4 regions of the Alteromonas sp. AWQ4_252 genome follow, and region 1 is predicted to be linked to each of the others. Evidence: predicted binding sites of a transcription regulator. Region 1 holds the regulator's gene; each other region holds the start of a gene.
The links. Region 1 encodes sigma-54, which starts transcription at its own class of promoters, with help from an activator protein. Its sites were predicted from a motif close to GTTGGCACGNNNNTNGNNT; they were not measured.

Region 1 (3,151 bases):
AATATAGATAATCAAGAGCTTACGCATCAGCCAATGCACGAACGGGCACGAAAGGGGATTGGTTATCTGCCCCAGGAAGCGTCGATTTTTCGCAAGCTTACTGTTCATGAAAACATCATGGCCATCTTGCAAACCCGTAAAGATTTAAAAACACATCAACGGGAAGCTGAAGCAGATGCGCTACTTGATGAATTTAATATTAACCATATACGCAATAGTACAGGAATGAGTTTATCCGGGGGAGAGCGACGCAGGGTTGAAATTGCCAGGGCGCTTGCAGCCAATCCGCAATTTATTTTACTCGATGAACCCTTCGCTGGTGTTGACCCTATTTCGGTTAATGATATAAAGAAGATCATTCAGCATTTACGTGACAGAGGTATTGGCATTCTTATCACTGATCACAATGTGCGTGAAACTCTGGATGTATGTGAAGAAGCGTATATTGTCAGCCACGGGGAACTCATTGCTCAAGGCACTGCCGAAGAAGTATTGAGTAACCAAAAAGTGAGAGATGTATACCTAGGCGAGCAATTCAGGCTATAGTTAAGATAGCCCTGATAGCAATGCGAATTATCGCAGGCACGGCAGGCATTCTGTCGGGTATCCTTTTTAAGAGTTATAATAAGACGTAGATGAAACCATCTTTACAGCTAAAATTTAGTCAACAACTAACCATGACGCCGCAGTTACAGCAGGCAATTAAATTGCTGCAACTGTCTACGCTCGATTTGCAGGCGGAAATTCAGGAAGCACTGGATTCAAATCCGTTGCTGGAAGTAGATGAAGGCGCAGATAACGAGGTAGTTGAGAAAAATAATATCGATAACGACGACAGCGCACAGGAAGCTGTGAGCGCGTCTGCATCAGATAATATGGACACCGGCGAAGCGCTTGAAAAAAACGACTTACCCGATGAGCTTCCCATTGACAGCACCTGGGATGAATACATTTCGGCCTCATCAGCCCCTGCCCCAGGGCCTTCTTCCGGCGGTGACGACGAACAAGTATTTCAGGGCGAAACCACTGAGAACATTCAAGACCATTTATTGTGGCAAATGCGGTTAACCCCTTTCTCAGACACCGACCGCGCAATTGCCTTAGCCATTATCGACTCCATCGACGAGTCCGGCTACCTCACTGTTACCGTCGACGACATTCTACAAAGTGTCAACAGTGAGGATATGGAAGAACCGGTGGAAGAGGATGAAGTGGAATGTGTCTTGAAACGCATTCAGATGTTCGATCCCATTGGTTCAGGTTCCAGAACGCCTCAGGAATGTTTATTGGTGCAGTTAAATCAGTTTGCGCCTGAAACGCCGTGGTTAGAAGAAGCAAAGTTGATTTTAAAAGACTATGCAGATTTACTCGGCAGTAAAGATTACCGTACGTTAATGCGTAAAACCCGCCTCAAAGAAGATCAGCTTCGGGAAGCCATGCGCTTGTTACAGACGTTGAATCCTCGTCCTGGTAGTGCGCTAATTACCAAAGAACCTGAGTACGTTATTCCCGATGTGTCAGTGGCGAAGAAAAATGGTCGCTGGGTAGTTGAACTCAACCCTGACAGCCTGCCGAAACTCAGTGTTAATCAGCAATATGCGGCCATGAGTCGACGGGCCAAAAACAGCAGTGACAGCCAATTTATTCGCTCTCACATGCAAGAAGCCAAGTGGTTCATCAAGAGTCTCGAAAGCCGGAATGATACCTTGTTGAAGGTAGCAAATTGCATTGTTCAACAGCAAATGGGCTTTTTTGAACACGGTCCGGAAATGATGAAGCCCATGGTATTAAACGACGTGGCGGAAATGGTAGATATGCACGAATCAACCATTTCGCGGGTGACTACACAAAAGTATATGCACACGCCCCGAGGCATTTTTGAGTTGAAGTATTTCTTCTCCAGTCACGTTGCCACTGAATCAGGTGGCGAGTGCTCATCTACGGCGATTAGAGCGCTGATTAAGAAGCTGGTTGCGGCCGAAAAGCCGAGCAAACCACTAAGCGACAGCAAGATTGCTTCATTGTTGGCCGACCAAGGTATTATGGTGGCACGGCGAACAATAGCAAAGTACCGGGAATCACTATCGATTCCACCGTCTAACCAACGCAAAAGCCTAATTTAACTAAGGCTGCTCACAATAAGGAAGACGAAATATGCAAATCAACCTTACCGGTCATCATGTTGAGATCACTGATTCTTTGCGTAATTATGTCGATACTAAGTTCAGTAAACTGGAAAGACACTTCGATCACATATCGAATGTACACGTCATACTGAATGTTGAGAAACTTAATCAGAAAGCGGAGGCAACTGTTCATTTGAGTGGCGCGGAGGTGTTCGCATCCTCGCAGAATCAAGACATGTACGCTGCAATTGACAGCATGGTTGATAAGTTAGACAGGCAAGTACTCAAACATAAGGAAAAGCTGAAAAAGCACTAAACCATGGATATACAAGCCATAGTAAGCCTGGATCGCACCGAGTGTGCGGTCCAGTGCAATAGCAAAAAGCGCATTCTGGAAATAATCAGTGGCATTGCCGCTAAAAATAACCCGGAAATAGACGAAGCAGTGGTGCTTAGTAGCCTCATGTCACGAGAACGCATGGGTAGCACAGGGATTGGGAACGGCATCGCGTTACCTCATGGCCGGCTCGAGGGGCTTGACCACGTAATTGCCATTGTTGTTACCAGTAAGCCAGCTATCGATTTTGACGCCATCGACAGTAAGCCTGTGGATATTTTCTTTACGCTCTTGGTTCCTCAGGATCAAACAGAGGGGCATCTGCAAACCCTTGCCACGGTAGCAGGTAAGCTCAGTGATAAAGAAACGATAAAAACTATCAGAAAAGCGGAAACAAGTGATGATATTATCCGCGCTTTACAGTAACTTATTGTTAAAGGAACTGTTCTACACGTTCGTTTAGGAGAAACGCCCGTGAAACTTATTATCATCAGCGGCCGCTCGGGCTCAGGAAAATCGGTGGCTCTGCGCGCACTGGAAGACTTGGGCTATTATTGTGTCGACAATATTCCTGTCAATTTATTACCCGCACTTACCCACACGGTAGCCGACGAATACGACCAGGTTGCCGTCAGCATAGATGTGCGTAACTTACCAAAAGATCCCAGCGATTTAGTAGAAATCCTTG
Region 2 (3,151 bases), 110 kb from region 1:
CGGTAAACGGCCTGATTTTAGGCTGATAACTCGGATCCTGAGCTACCCGTTTCGCATTGCGCTCTTCCTGGCGAACGTAGAACGCTTCAGCCTGTTCTCGCTGAGCATTATGCTCGTCGATTAGGGTCAGTGTTTGCGTCCACACCTGAGCGGGCCCAGGGAATTGTCCCAATGATGTATCAATGTTTTTTGCTACACCGTTCCAGACAGCCAAAAAGAGCAGCAATCCAATAACGGGAAGCAATAACGCTTGAGTATTGCTCATTAGTGTTTTCAAAGGGTTACCCTCTTTAAGATGTCCGATAGAGGTTACCAGCGACGCCGACTTGCTCATGTTCTTCTCCTGATTCTTACTGTTAAAGGACTTTGTCGCCCTTCAGACCTATGCTGAAGCTTTCCAGATAGACATTAGGTTTAGTACCGTCATAGGTAACACCGTCAATGAATTCTGTTTGCGGGGGTTTAAAGCCTGATTCAGAGTCAAAATCAGGAAAGTCAGCGGCATTTGCTTTACCTTCTTCAATAAGCGCTTTGGCGGCAACTGCGTAGATGTCAGGACGATAGACTTTCTTCGCCATATCCATGTACCAGCTGTCAGGCTTATGCTCTGAAATTTGGCCCCAACGACGCATTTGTGTCAGATACCAAATAGCGTCGCTGTAGTACGGATAAGTGGCGTTGTAGCGGAAGAATACGTTGAAATCAGGAACGTCTCGCTTGTCACCTTTCTCATATTCAAATGTACCAGTCATGGAGTTCGCCAGAACAGCTTCATCGGCACCAACGTAAGTACTCTTCGCTAATATTTTCACAGCTTCAGGACGGTTAGCATTGTTGTTTTCATCCAGCCACATGGCTGCGCGGATCATCGCTTTAACAACGCGAATATGAGTGTTCGGATACTTCTCAGCCCATTCATTGCTCACACCGAATACTTTCTCCGGATTGTTTTTCCAAATTTCATAATCGGTAATAACGGGAACACCAATACCCTTGAATACAGCTTGCTGATTCCATGGCTCGCCAACGCAGTAGCCATAGATAGTGCCGGCTTCCATGGTGGCTGGCATTTGTGGCGGGGGTGTCACTGACAACTGCGCCTGAGCATCAATTAAGCCTGAATTATCATCTTTGTGAGGTGCGTAGTATCCGGGATGGATTCCACCAGCAGCCAACCAGTACCGCAATTCATAGTTGTGCGTAGATACAGGAAATACCATACCCATTTTGAAAGGTTTGCCCTGGGCCCGATAGCTATCTACTACTGGTTTAAGATAGTTAGCTTTAATAGGGTGAACCGGTTGTCCGTTTTCCATGGGAATATGTTTCTTCATCTCTTCCCATATCGTGTTTGAAACCGTAATGCCGTTACCGTTTAAATCCATACTAAATGCGGTAACAATATGCGCTTCGGTACCAAACCCGATAGTAGCGCCTAAGGGTTGACCCGCCAGCATGTGCGCACCGTCTAACTGCCCGTCGATGACGCGATCAAGCAGTACCTTCCAGTTTGCCTGCGCTTCTAAGGTGACATACAAGCCTTCATCTTCAAAAAAGCCTTTCTCGTATGCAATCGCCAAAGGCGCCATATCAGTGAGCTTGATAAACCCAAACTTGAGTTCTTCTTTTTCCGGCCAGCCAATGTCTTCTGCTGCCACACTTTGTGCGCTTAGCCCCACTGTGGTAAAAGCCAGAGTTAGCCCGCAAGCAATGGCTTTCATTTTTTTCTTTAAACCTGTTAAGGGTGTTGACGCAATCATGTGTATTCCTCGTTGCCAAAAAAAAACCCACCAGGTTAATGTTTGACCATTAACCTGGTGGGCTTCGTTGCCTAGCACCTTCTCGGTGTGCGAATTTATTTTTAAATCACCACAACCCTGTCACTTTTGAGCGGATTATTATTATGTTGCGATGAAATGCAAAACTGTGCGACTAATACAAAGCATCAACAATGCCAACATTTAAAACACATATAAATCATAAACTTAAAATAAATCACTATTCATCATTATCGATAATTGATTCATGATTGTGCAAAACCATTGCACTGAATGCGCTGTCATGATGCATGCCCTTTTATTAAGCACAAAGCAAGCGGCACGTTCGCGCAGCTTGCTTTACACTTATTAGCATTGAAATACGTATTGAATTATTTGGTTTTAGCAGGTTCTGTTTCCGGCCCCATCCGATAATCAAGTTGAACAAGCAAACCGGTTTGCCGCTGCGCTTTCCCGCCCTGGACACGGGGTTTGTACTTCCACTGTGCCAACGCTTGCTTCGCACTGTCGTCAAACACTGCCAATGGCTCCGATGACACCACCTCTATGTTTGCAGTATTTCCCTGTTCAGTAATATCAAATCGCAGCACAACCGCGCCTTCTACGCCATGAGCAACGGCGGCATCAGGATAAACTGGGTCAACTCGTTGCACCGGATGCGCTTTATTCACCTCAGCTTTGGGCATACTATCTACAGGTAATTTAGCTAATGCAGTATTACCAATGAGCAGTGCTGCGGCTGTAATAGCAGCGCCAATCATTGGCCTGGTGGTGATTCGAAAGCTTTGCAGCCCGTTTAATCGTTTTATCATAATAGTTTTTCCTCCAAAGGATGGGTAGGGATTGCCCCTGAACGACGCGCGCTCTGCACATAACACCAGTGCTTTTGCGTACGCCAATTTCTCTTTCACTGTTGCGCGATGCAACACGGATTCATCACACGCTCTTTCCTGTGACAACCGAAAAGCACGTAATCCAAACCACACTAAAGGGTTAAACCAAAAGCAGGTTACTACGATAAGTGCCACACCATTCCACAAGTGATCGCGATGCTGTATGTGGGTATGTTCGTGCTGTAATATAAGCGACTGCTGCTGCGCATCGAAAGACGTGTGAAAATGCTTGGGCAAAAGCACTCTGGGCCGAATTACGCCATATAACATGGGTGAATCTACCTCATGAGTTAGGTAGGTATTTTCTGCCACGGCCATACTTTGTGTTAACGCCCGCTTAAACATCCAGTGTTGATAGAGAAAATAGGCAATAAGCAGACTAACGCCACCAGAATATAAGTAACTAAAAAAATAACTATTATCGGACACAACATCAGCCGAAATACCGACGACATAACGGCTGATTTCATGATTATCTAA
Region 3 (3,151 bases), 720 kb from region 1:
TTGTATTTTAACCCCTTCTGGTTTCACAAGTATTTGACGATCTTCATCACTGGTGATTTGAATAACGGCATAGCCCTGAGTATCGGCAGGGAGTTTTTCTAAATAGACAGATATAGCGGGCAGGGATGTCATGTCCCCGACAAATAATACCCAGTCATATTGTTCAGCTAATCCTTTGGAGCTGCCAGGGCCTCCAGCAATAATTTTTTCCCCTTTTAGTGCTTGTCTCGCCCAGTGTGATGCAGGTCCACTTTCTTGTCCTTCGCCATGTAGTGCCATATCTAAAGCAATGGTTTGCCTCTGACGGTCTAGTTTACGAATCGTGTAGGTTCGAAGTTGTGCCTCCTCCATTGACTCGGGAGGAGCCGAAAGCGGGTTACCCGCAAAATCAAAAAACAGTTTCACATAAGCGGAACTGTCAATCTCCGGGTAATGGGACAATGCTTCGCCAGTAAGCGTAACTCTGCGCATGTTAGGTGTTACTTCTTCATTGCTAACAACGGTAAAGCAAGCGGGTTTCTTTCGCGACTTCTGTTCCATATGGGAATTATTTCCTCTTGATAAATGACTATGGCAAATTATAAATGAGAATAATTATCAATTAAAGTGAAGTAAATAGGATAACAGAGGAGTATTGAACCGTGAAAAACGAATAAAAAAAACCGGAGCACCAGGCTCCGGTAAAGACATTTAGGAATACACATGGAAACAGAGGCAAAGACATCACTCAAAGACTCCGTAGTTTGAATATTAGACAGGTTTATTAAGATATTCGACATCCAGCTTTATATCAGGGTTTCTTAATTCATACCTTTTGTAACCAACTTAACGAACTCGTTCTCTGCCTGGACATTGCTTTGAACGTTATAAGAATGTCGTGAAGGGTCGACACTCAATTAAATGCAGCTGAAAAAAAGCTCCCGCCATAAGGCGGGAGAAAATCAGAGGTATAAAGTAGGCCAAGGTGGCCTGGAGGGGAGATTAACTGCCAAATCGACAGTTCACATCAACGTCACAGACGTCATCAGTGTTCGTTCTTGACCTGTTGAGTGCTCTCCACAAATCACTCGGTTGGTCAAAATGTGTACTGTCAGAATCTAAGTGTAGACTGCACCGACAATAATGGAAATTTGTCGTCAAAATTATTTCTGACAGAAAGCTGATTGTTAATGGAGCGCACACCATCTAACCGAGCAACAATATCCTCTGCGAGCAAGCGGTCAGAGTAAGAATCAACCAGACCATCTAACTGCACGTGCCCGTTTGAAACATGAGCATGGATGCTACGAGTATCCAGCTTTCCGCTAAATAACAGAGCAGCTTCCGCTTTTCTATCAATAGATGCATCAGCGTCTGATAATTGAGCATATACAGGCTGCAGTAACATTGCCGAACATAGTACGCTGATAATTGCTTTACCAACCTTCATTCTATGTCTCCTGTTAGTGTGCGTTCGCGTTAAAAACTTGATGTAAGTAAAGCGATATGTGTACCAAGTTTGAAGAATGTGCGAGTATTTAGTTTAAATTGTTGATAATGTGAAGGATTTTTTGATTTTGTTGAGGGTGTGAAACTTTGCTTTGGAAGAGAAAGTACAACCGGTGGGTAGAATTTACTCAGGCGTTGTCTTTTTTTTCATACACATTAAAAAGAGTGCTGGCCCCTTTTTGAAATGACCAGCAATTTGAGTGGGTGGGTTATAAAGAGACCTGGGTCCCTGTTTCAGCCGCTTTAAAAATGGCGTTGATGATACGTATATCCGCAAGGCCCTCTTCACCAGAAACCAAAGACGGGCCGGTACCTAAAATGGCAAGGGCGTCGTTATCCATCTGCAGTGTCTGTTGCATACCGGAAATAGGCGGTAGTGTCAGACCATCACTGGTTGTGCCGGTAACGCCGGAATAACTCTGCATAGGTTTCAGTTGATACCAACCATTGTCACAGTTGACTTTGAGATGATTGAAGCCTCTAACGACACTTGTGCCACAATCTGCGATAAGCCCACTTCCAAAATCCATAGTAAACAGAGTGGTTTCGTCCACTTCTTTAAATACATCAGGGTGAGTTTTTTCAAATTGACCGGTAACAGCAACGGGCGATTTACCGGTGATAAAACGGGCTCCGTTTACAGCATATACACCCATATCATACAAAGCGCCGCCACCCATGTGTTTTTGCATTCGCCAATTACTGGCATCACGGCCTCTGCCCGCATAGCCTGCAAAACTCTCGATAGTATCAAAAGCGCCAAAAGGCATACGCAGATGGTAGTCGGCAAATGCGCGGGTGTTTGGCTCATGTTGCATACGATAGCCCACTGACAATTTCACCCGGTTTTTTTCACATGCATCGATGATGGCCTGGCATTCTGCTTCATCCATAGCCATGGGTTTTTCACACCACACATGTTTACCTGTATTGGCGGCTTGTACCGAAAATGTTTTGTGGGTACCAGTGGGTGTCACGACATAAATAACGTCTATATCGTCGTTATTAGCAACGGCATCCATAGTATCGTATGTGTAGACATTCCCGTCTTTAATGCCAAAGTTTTTCTGCCAGTGGGGGATTTTTTCCGGACTCCCGGTAATAATACCGCGCAGTTCACAATGACGGGTGTGTTGTAGTGCTGGTGCCAGTAACTTTGTGCTGTAATTACCCAGGCCAAGGAGGGCTACGCCTACTTTTCTTTTAGGGGGGGAGGCGAGTAAAGACGGCGAGTTTGTTAATAATATTCCCGTACTGCTTAGTTTTATGAAGTCTCTGCGTTTTAGTGTGTTCATCCGTTACCCTTCTTTCCTTGGAGTTTAAAAAACAGACTAATTGGGTTTCATTTCGTTATCAAGAGCCTCAGGCTGAAAAAACTAGCTTTATGAAAACAGTCGTCTTAGCAGGGAAGTAGTCGACCCGTCAGGTTGATGTGGTAACATACTGCGGTTCAGAATGGATAGAGCAGTGGTATTGAATAAACGCATTATTTTTCACATTGGCCCGCCAAAAACCGGGAGTTCGGCAATACAGCATTTTCTCCATCTTCACAGAGAAAAGTTGGCCGAACATGGGGTGGTTTATCCTCATCATCGCGTTGACGAAAATGGCATCAGTTCTGGTAATGCGCGAACTATTTGTGAAGAAGATCGTGAAGGGCGCC
Region 4 (3,151 bases), 2.2 Mb from region 1:
AAAGCTTGGAAGCAACTTATCATTCGGGTTCTCAGCCAGACGTGCACTAGACCCCCCCATGTAAACCAGTAGCAATAGTACAAACGGCAACATACCCAGGAATATATGGGTCGAAGATTTTGGTTTGTATATAGTTAAACGTTTCATTCGCTCTTTCCCTTAGCCTTTTGTAACCGTCTGGCAGACAATCTTTGGTTATAGCTTGCCTTCAGCGGCCATTTGGATATAGGTCGGGTCAAAACGAAGTTTAATATTACCTTTGTTGCCAAAAACACCGGTTGGCGTTTCTATGCCAATGAAGCCCGCATCTGGCGCACCTTCTCCTAATAAACCGTGATCAAACGAGAATTCTGCAACGGATTTCATCGTGCTAAGCAGTTCGTCACTGTGTAATAAATCCAGAGCCTGAGCTGGGGCGTAGAACATTTCAGTGAACGCAAGTTGTGCATTGTAACCTTCAAGGTCTGTGCCTGAAGCAACGCCCATGTAAGTGCGAGCAGCTTCAGACATCGCACTATCAGGCTGCATATGTGCCATGATTTCATACCATGCACCAACCAGAGCTTTACCGAAATTAGGGTTGGCAGCTAAAACATCGGTGTTAACCATAAGGGTATCAATGATTTCACCTGGTATTTGTGCTGAATTAAATACCTTGTTTGCCCCGGGCATAGAGGCAATCTCGTTAAGCATGGGGTTCCACGTAACCAGTGAAGAAATTTCACCAGAAGAGTAAGCGGCAACCATATCTGCATCCGACGTGTTTACTACTTTGAGATCTGACTCTTGCAAGCCAACAGTTTCAAGAGCGCGAGCAAGTAAGTAATGAGACACACTTAATTCAACTAAGTTAACATTCTGGCCTTTTAGTGACGCCAATCCCCCATCGCCTTTCACAATAATGCCGTCGTTACCGTTTGAAAAATCGCCCACAATTAACGCAGTGGTGTCGATGCCGCCAGCTGATGGAATGGTGAGCGCGTCCATATTTGTCATTGTACAGGCATCAAACGAACCCGCTGTATACTGGTTGATTGACTCGATATAATCATTGATTTGCACGACTTCGATTTCGATGTCGTACTTATCAGCCCACTTTTTGACGATGCCTTTTTCAGCGCCATAAGCCCAAGGCATCCATCCAACATAAATAGACCAACAGATTTTGAAACTGGATTTTTCCTGAGCGCTCACATGTGTTGTAACTAACATGCTGCATAGAAGAACTAGTAGCGGGAACATTTTTATCATAATAACCTCATTAACGTTAGTTTACACATAGAGTACCCATGGCTGCGCCAATCAAGTCTCCCGGGCTTTTATCCCGCCGTGTAACCTGTTAATAAAATCATTAACTGAGGTCGTAAACTCTCGGTCCAGACGCGGTATTTAATTTACCGCCGGAACCCTAGATTACTATTTAAATGTTGTAGGACCGCGACAACTAAGGGTACGATCTACAGTGAAGGTAGCAAAAAGACTGCCAAATTAAATTATTGATTAAAAACAAACAAAATCAAAACCTTAAAATCTATTCATCCAATTTAGAATAATAACAAGGAAACCCAGGCTGACTAAATTCGCACCAAAAAGACGCAAGACGCACTCATTTCAAGCATAATAACTACCTGGAGTTTCTACTACGAAATCGCTCGGGTATAAACACGGGATAACCATAGTCACGAGCACCTCGGCCAACGCCATTCATAATGATAAAGTCATTGAGAATACGAATATCTTTAGAGCCGTTAATCAGCTTTACCGCGAGATATGCCGAGTCAAGGTGTTCAGGATAAAGCTCCAGTCTTCTTTCTTCGGGCCGGTAATTACTTCGAAGCCTGTAATCTAAGCCTGGTCGTTTCGTCATCTCAATACGCCCTCCGAGTATCATGCTCACTGGCGAAGAGCTAACTAGTTCCCGCAATTTTTTTAAAGAACTTCGATAAGCTTTAAAGTCCCGAATCACAAGCCTTCCTGGATAAAAAGTGTTTCCGGTAAATAGCAGATCTGACCAAGGGTCGTAAAGGCTCATCGCCTCAGTATCCAAGCCTGGCGTCGGAAATGCGTCTAAGACTCGCCCTCCCAAATCGAGTTTTCCCCCATGCAGCCAATTGCTACCCAGAACTTTGCGTCTGGACTCTTCATCCGGCGGAATAATCAAGGTGTTCGGTCTATTGGTAAACTGATTGATCGCTGCAACCTGCGATTGTTGAGAGCCCAAAGGTACGACAACTAATTCCGGTATGCGTGTACCTTGAGCATAGGCCCATCGCTCCAACAATCTATCAATTACGTGGCGTAGCGGAAAATACTCGGGCTCTTCAGTGGCCCCGGTATCCAATAAAGCAGCACGCTCGTTACCGATCACCAAATACATAAAGGGGGCTTCCCAATTTACCGCAGGATTTTGACGTAATATGTACGTATGTTCGTTGTAACGATGGACTTGGATACGTGGATCCTGATTCGCCTTTGCTGATTGGCTTCCATGAATCCAGCTAAACCTCAGATTACCAGGAGCCGGGTCGTCTCTTTCAAATGAAATCTGTGCCTGCACGCTATTACAAAACAGAAATAGTATATTTATTATCAAAATGGACTTGGTCAGCATAATCTATAGGTCCGTTGTATAAGCCCAGGGGACTTCATTATAAATTAGGAAATCGTCGTATCGATAGATCCCTGGTTCTTCGATTTCATAGCTTGCTTTGACCGCTTCGTCTAGCATCTCAATGTTCATTTGCATTGGCGGTTCATTTGGTTGCCAGGTTGTTCCGATAGGGTAATCCACGCCGGGTTCTCGGGTCATCTCAATATGGTTATTGACCAAATAAGCCACAGGGTTGTCGTTAGCGATGTCCCGTAATTTGCGGATACTTGTCGCCCAAGCATTCCAATCATCTATGTATAAACGGCCCCGATAGAACATATCTCCTGTATACAGTAAATCTGTCCAGCCATCATAGATGGCTATCTCAGAGCCCTGGTGACCGGGAGAACCAGTAACAGTGAGCTCCCGGCCGCCGAGATTATAAGTCACAACTTGCTCAGGGTAATTATCGATACCCCAGAATGCCATTACTTCCTCGTGAGTAAGGCCAACCATCACCGTATTGGGCCGATCAACAAACTGATTCCACGCCGCATAGTG

Region 2: a site for sigma-54 is predicted at 1,941-1,959, ahead of ACXACM_RS07630 (CmpA/NrtA family ABC transporter substrate-binding protein). Genes of this name have one in related genera too.
Region 3: a site for sigma-54 is predicted at 1,479-1,497, ahead of ACXACM_RS04840 (BON domain-containing protein). Genes of this name have one in related genera too.
Region 4: a site for sigma-54 is predicted at 1,470-1,488, ahead of ACXACM_RS17465 (putative urea ABC transporter substrate-binding protein). Genes of this name have one in related genera too.

The regions. Positions count from the first base shown of each region.
Region 1 covers NZ_JBSWSV010000001.1:1,811,450-1,814,600, reverse strand. Annotated here, with positions in the region: gene lptB (LPS export ABC transporter ATP-binding protein) at 1-546, shown strand, start outside; gene ACXACM_RS08120 (RNA polymerase factor sigma-54) at 636-2,123, shown strand; gene hpf (ribosome hibernation promoting factor) at 2,155-2,442, shown strand; gene ptsN (PTS IIA-like nitrogen regulatory protein PtsN) at 2,446-2,889, shown strand; gene rapZ (RNase adapter RapZ) at 2,938-3,151, shown strand, end outside.
Region 2 covers NZ_JBSWSV010000001.1:1,700,505-1,703,655, reverse strand. Annotated here, with positions in the region: gene ACXACM_RS07635 (ABC transporter permease) at 1-265, opposite strand, end outside; gene ACXACM_RS07630 (CmpA/NrtA family ABC transporter substrate-binding protein) at 357-1,721, opposite strand; gene ACXACM_RS07625 (TonB family protein) at 2,150-3,151, opposite strand, start outside.
Region 3 covers NZ_JBSWSV010000001.1:1,095,632-1,098,782, forward strand. Annotated here, with positions in the region: gene ACXACM_RS04835 (siderophore-interacting protein) at 1-540, opposite strand, end outside; gene ACXACM_RS04840 (BON domain-containing protein) at 1,091-1,429, opposite strand; gene ACXACM_RS04845 (Gfo/Idh/MocA family protein) at 1,698-2,783, opposite strand; gene ACXACM_RS04850 (glycosyltransferase 61 family protein) at 2,944-3,151, shown strand, end outside.
Region 4 covers NZ_JBSWSV010000001.1:3,984,132-3,987,282, forward strand. Annotated here, with positions in the region: gene ACXACM_RS17460 (ABC transporter permease) at 1-147, opposite strand, end outside; gene ACXACM_RS17465 (putative urea ABC transporter substrate-binding protein) at 196-1,251, opposite strand; guanidine-I (ykkC/yxkD leader) riboswitch at 1,307-1,423, opposite strand; gene ACXACM_RS17470 (MBL fold metallo-hydrolase) at 1,625-2,557, opposite strand; gene ACXACM_RS17475 (MBL fold metallo-hydrolase) at 2,615-3,151, opposite strand, start outside.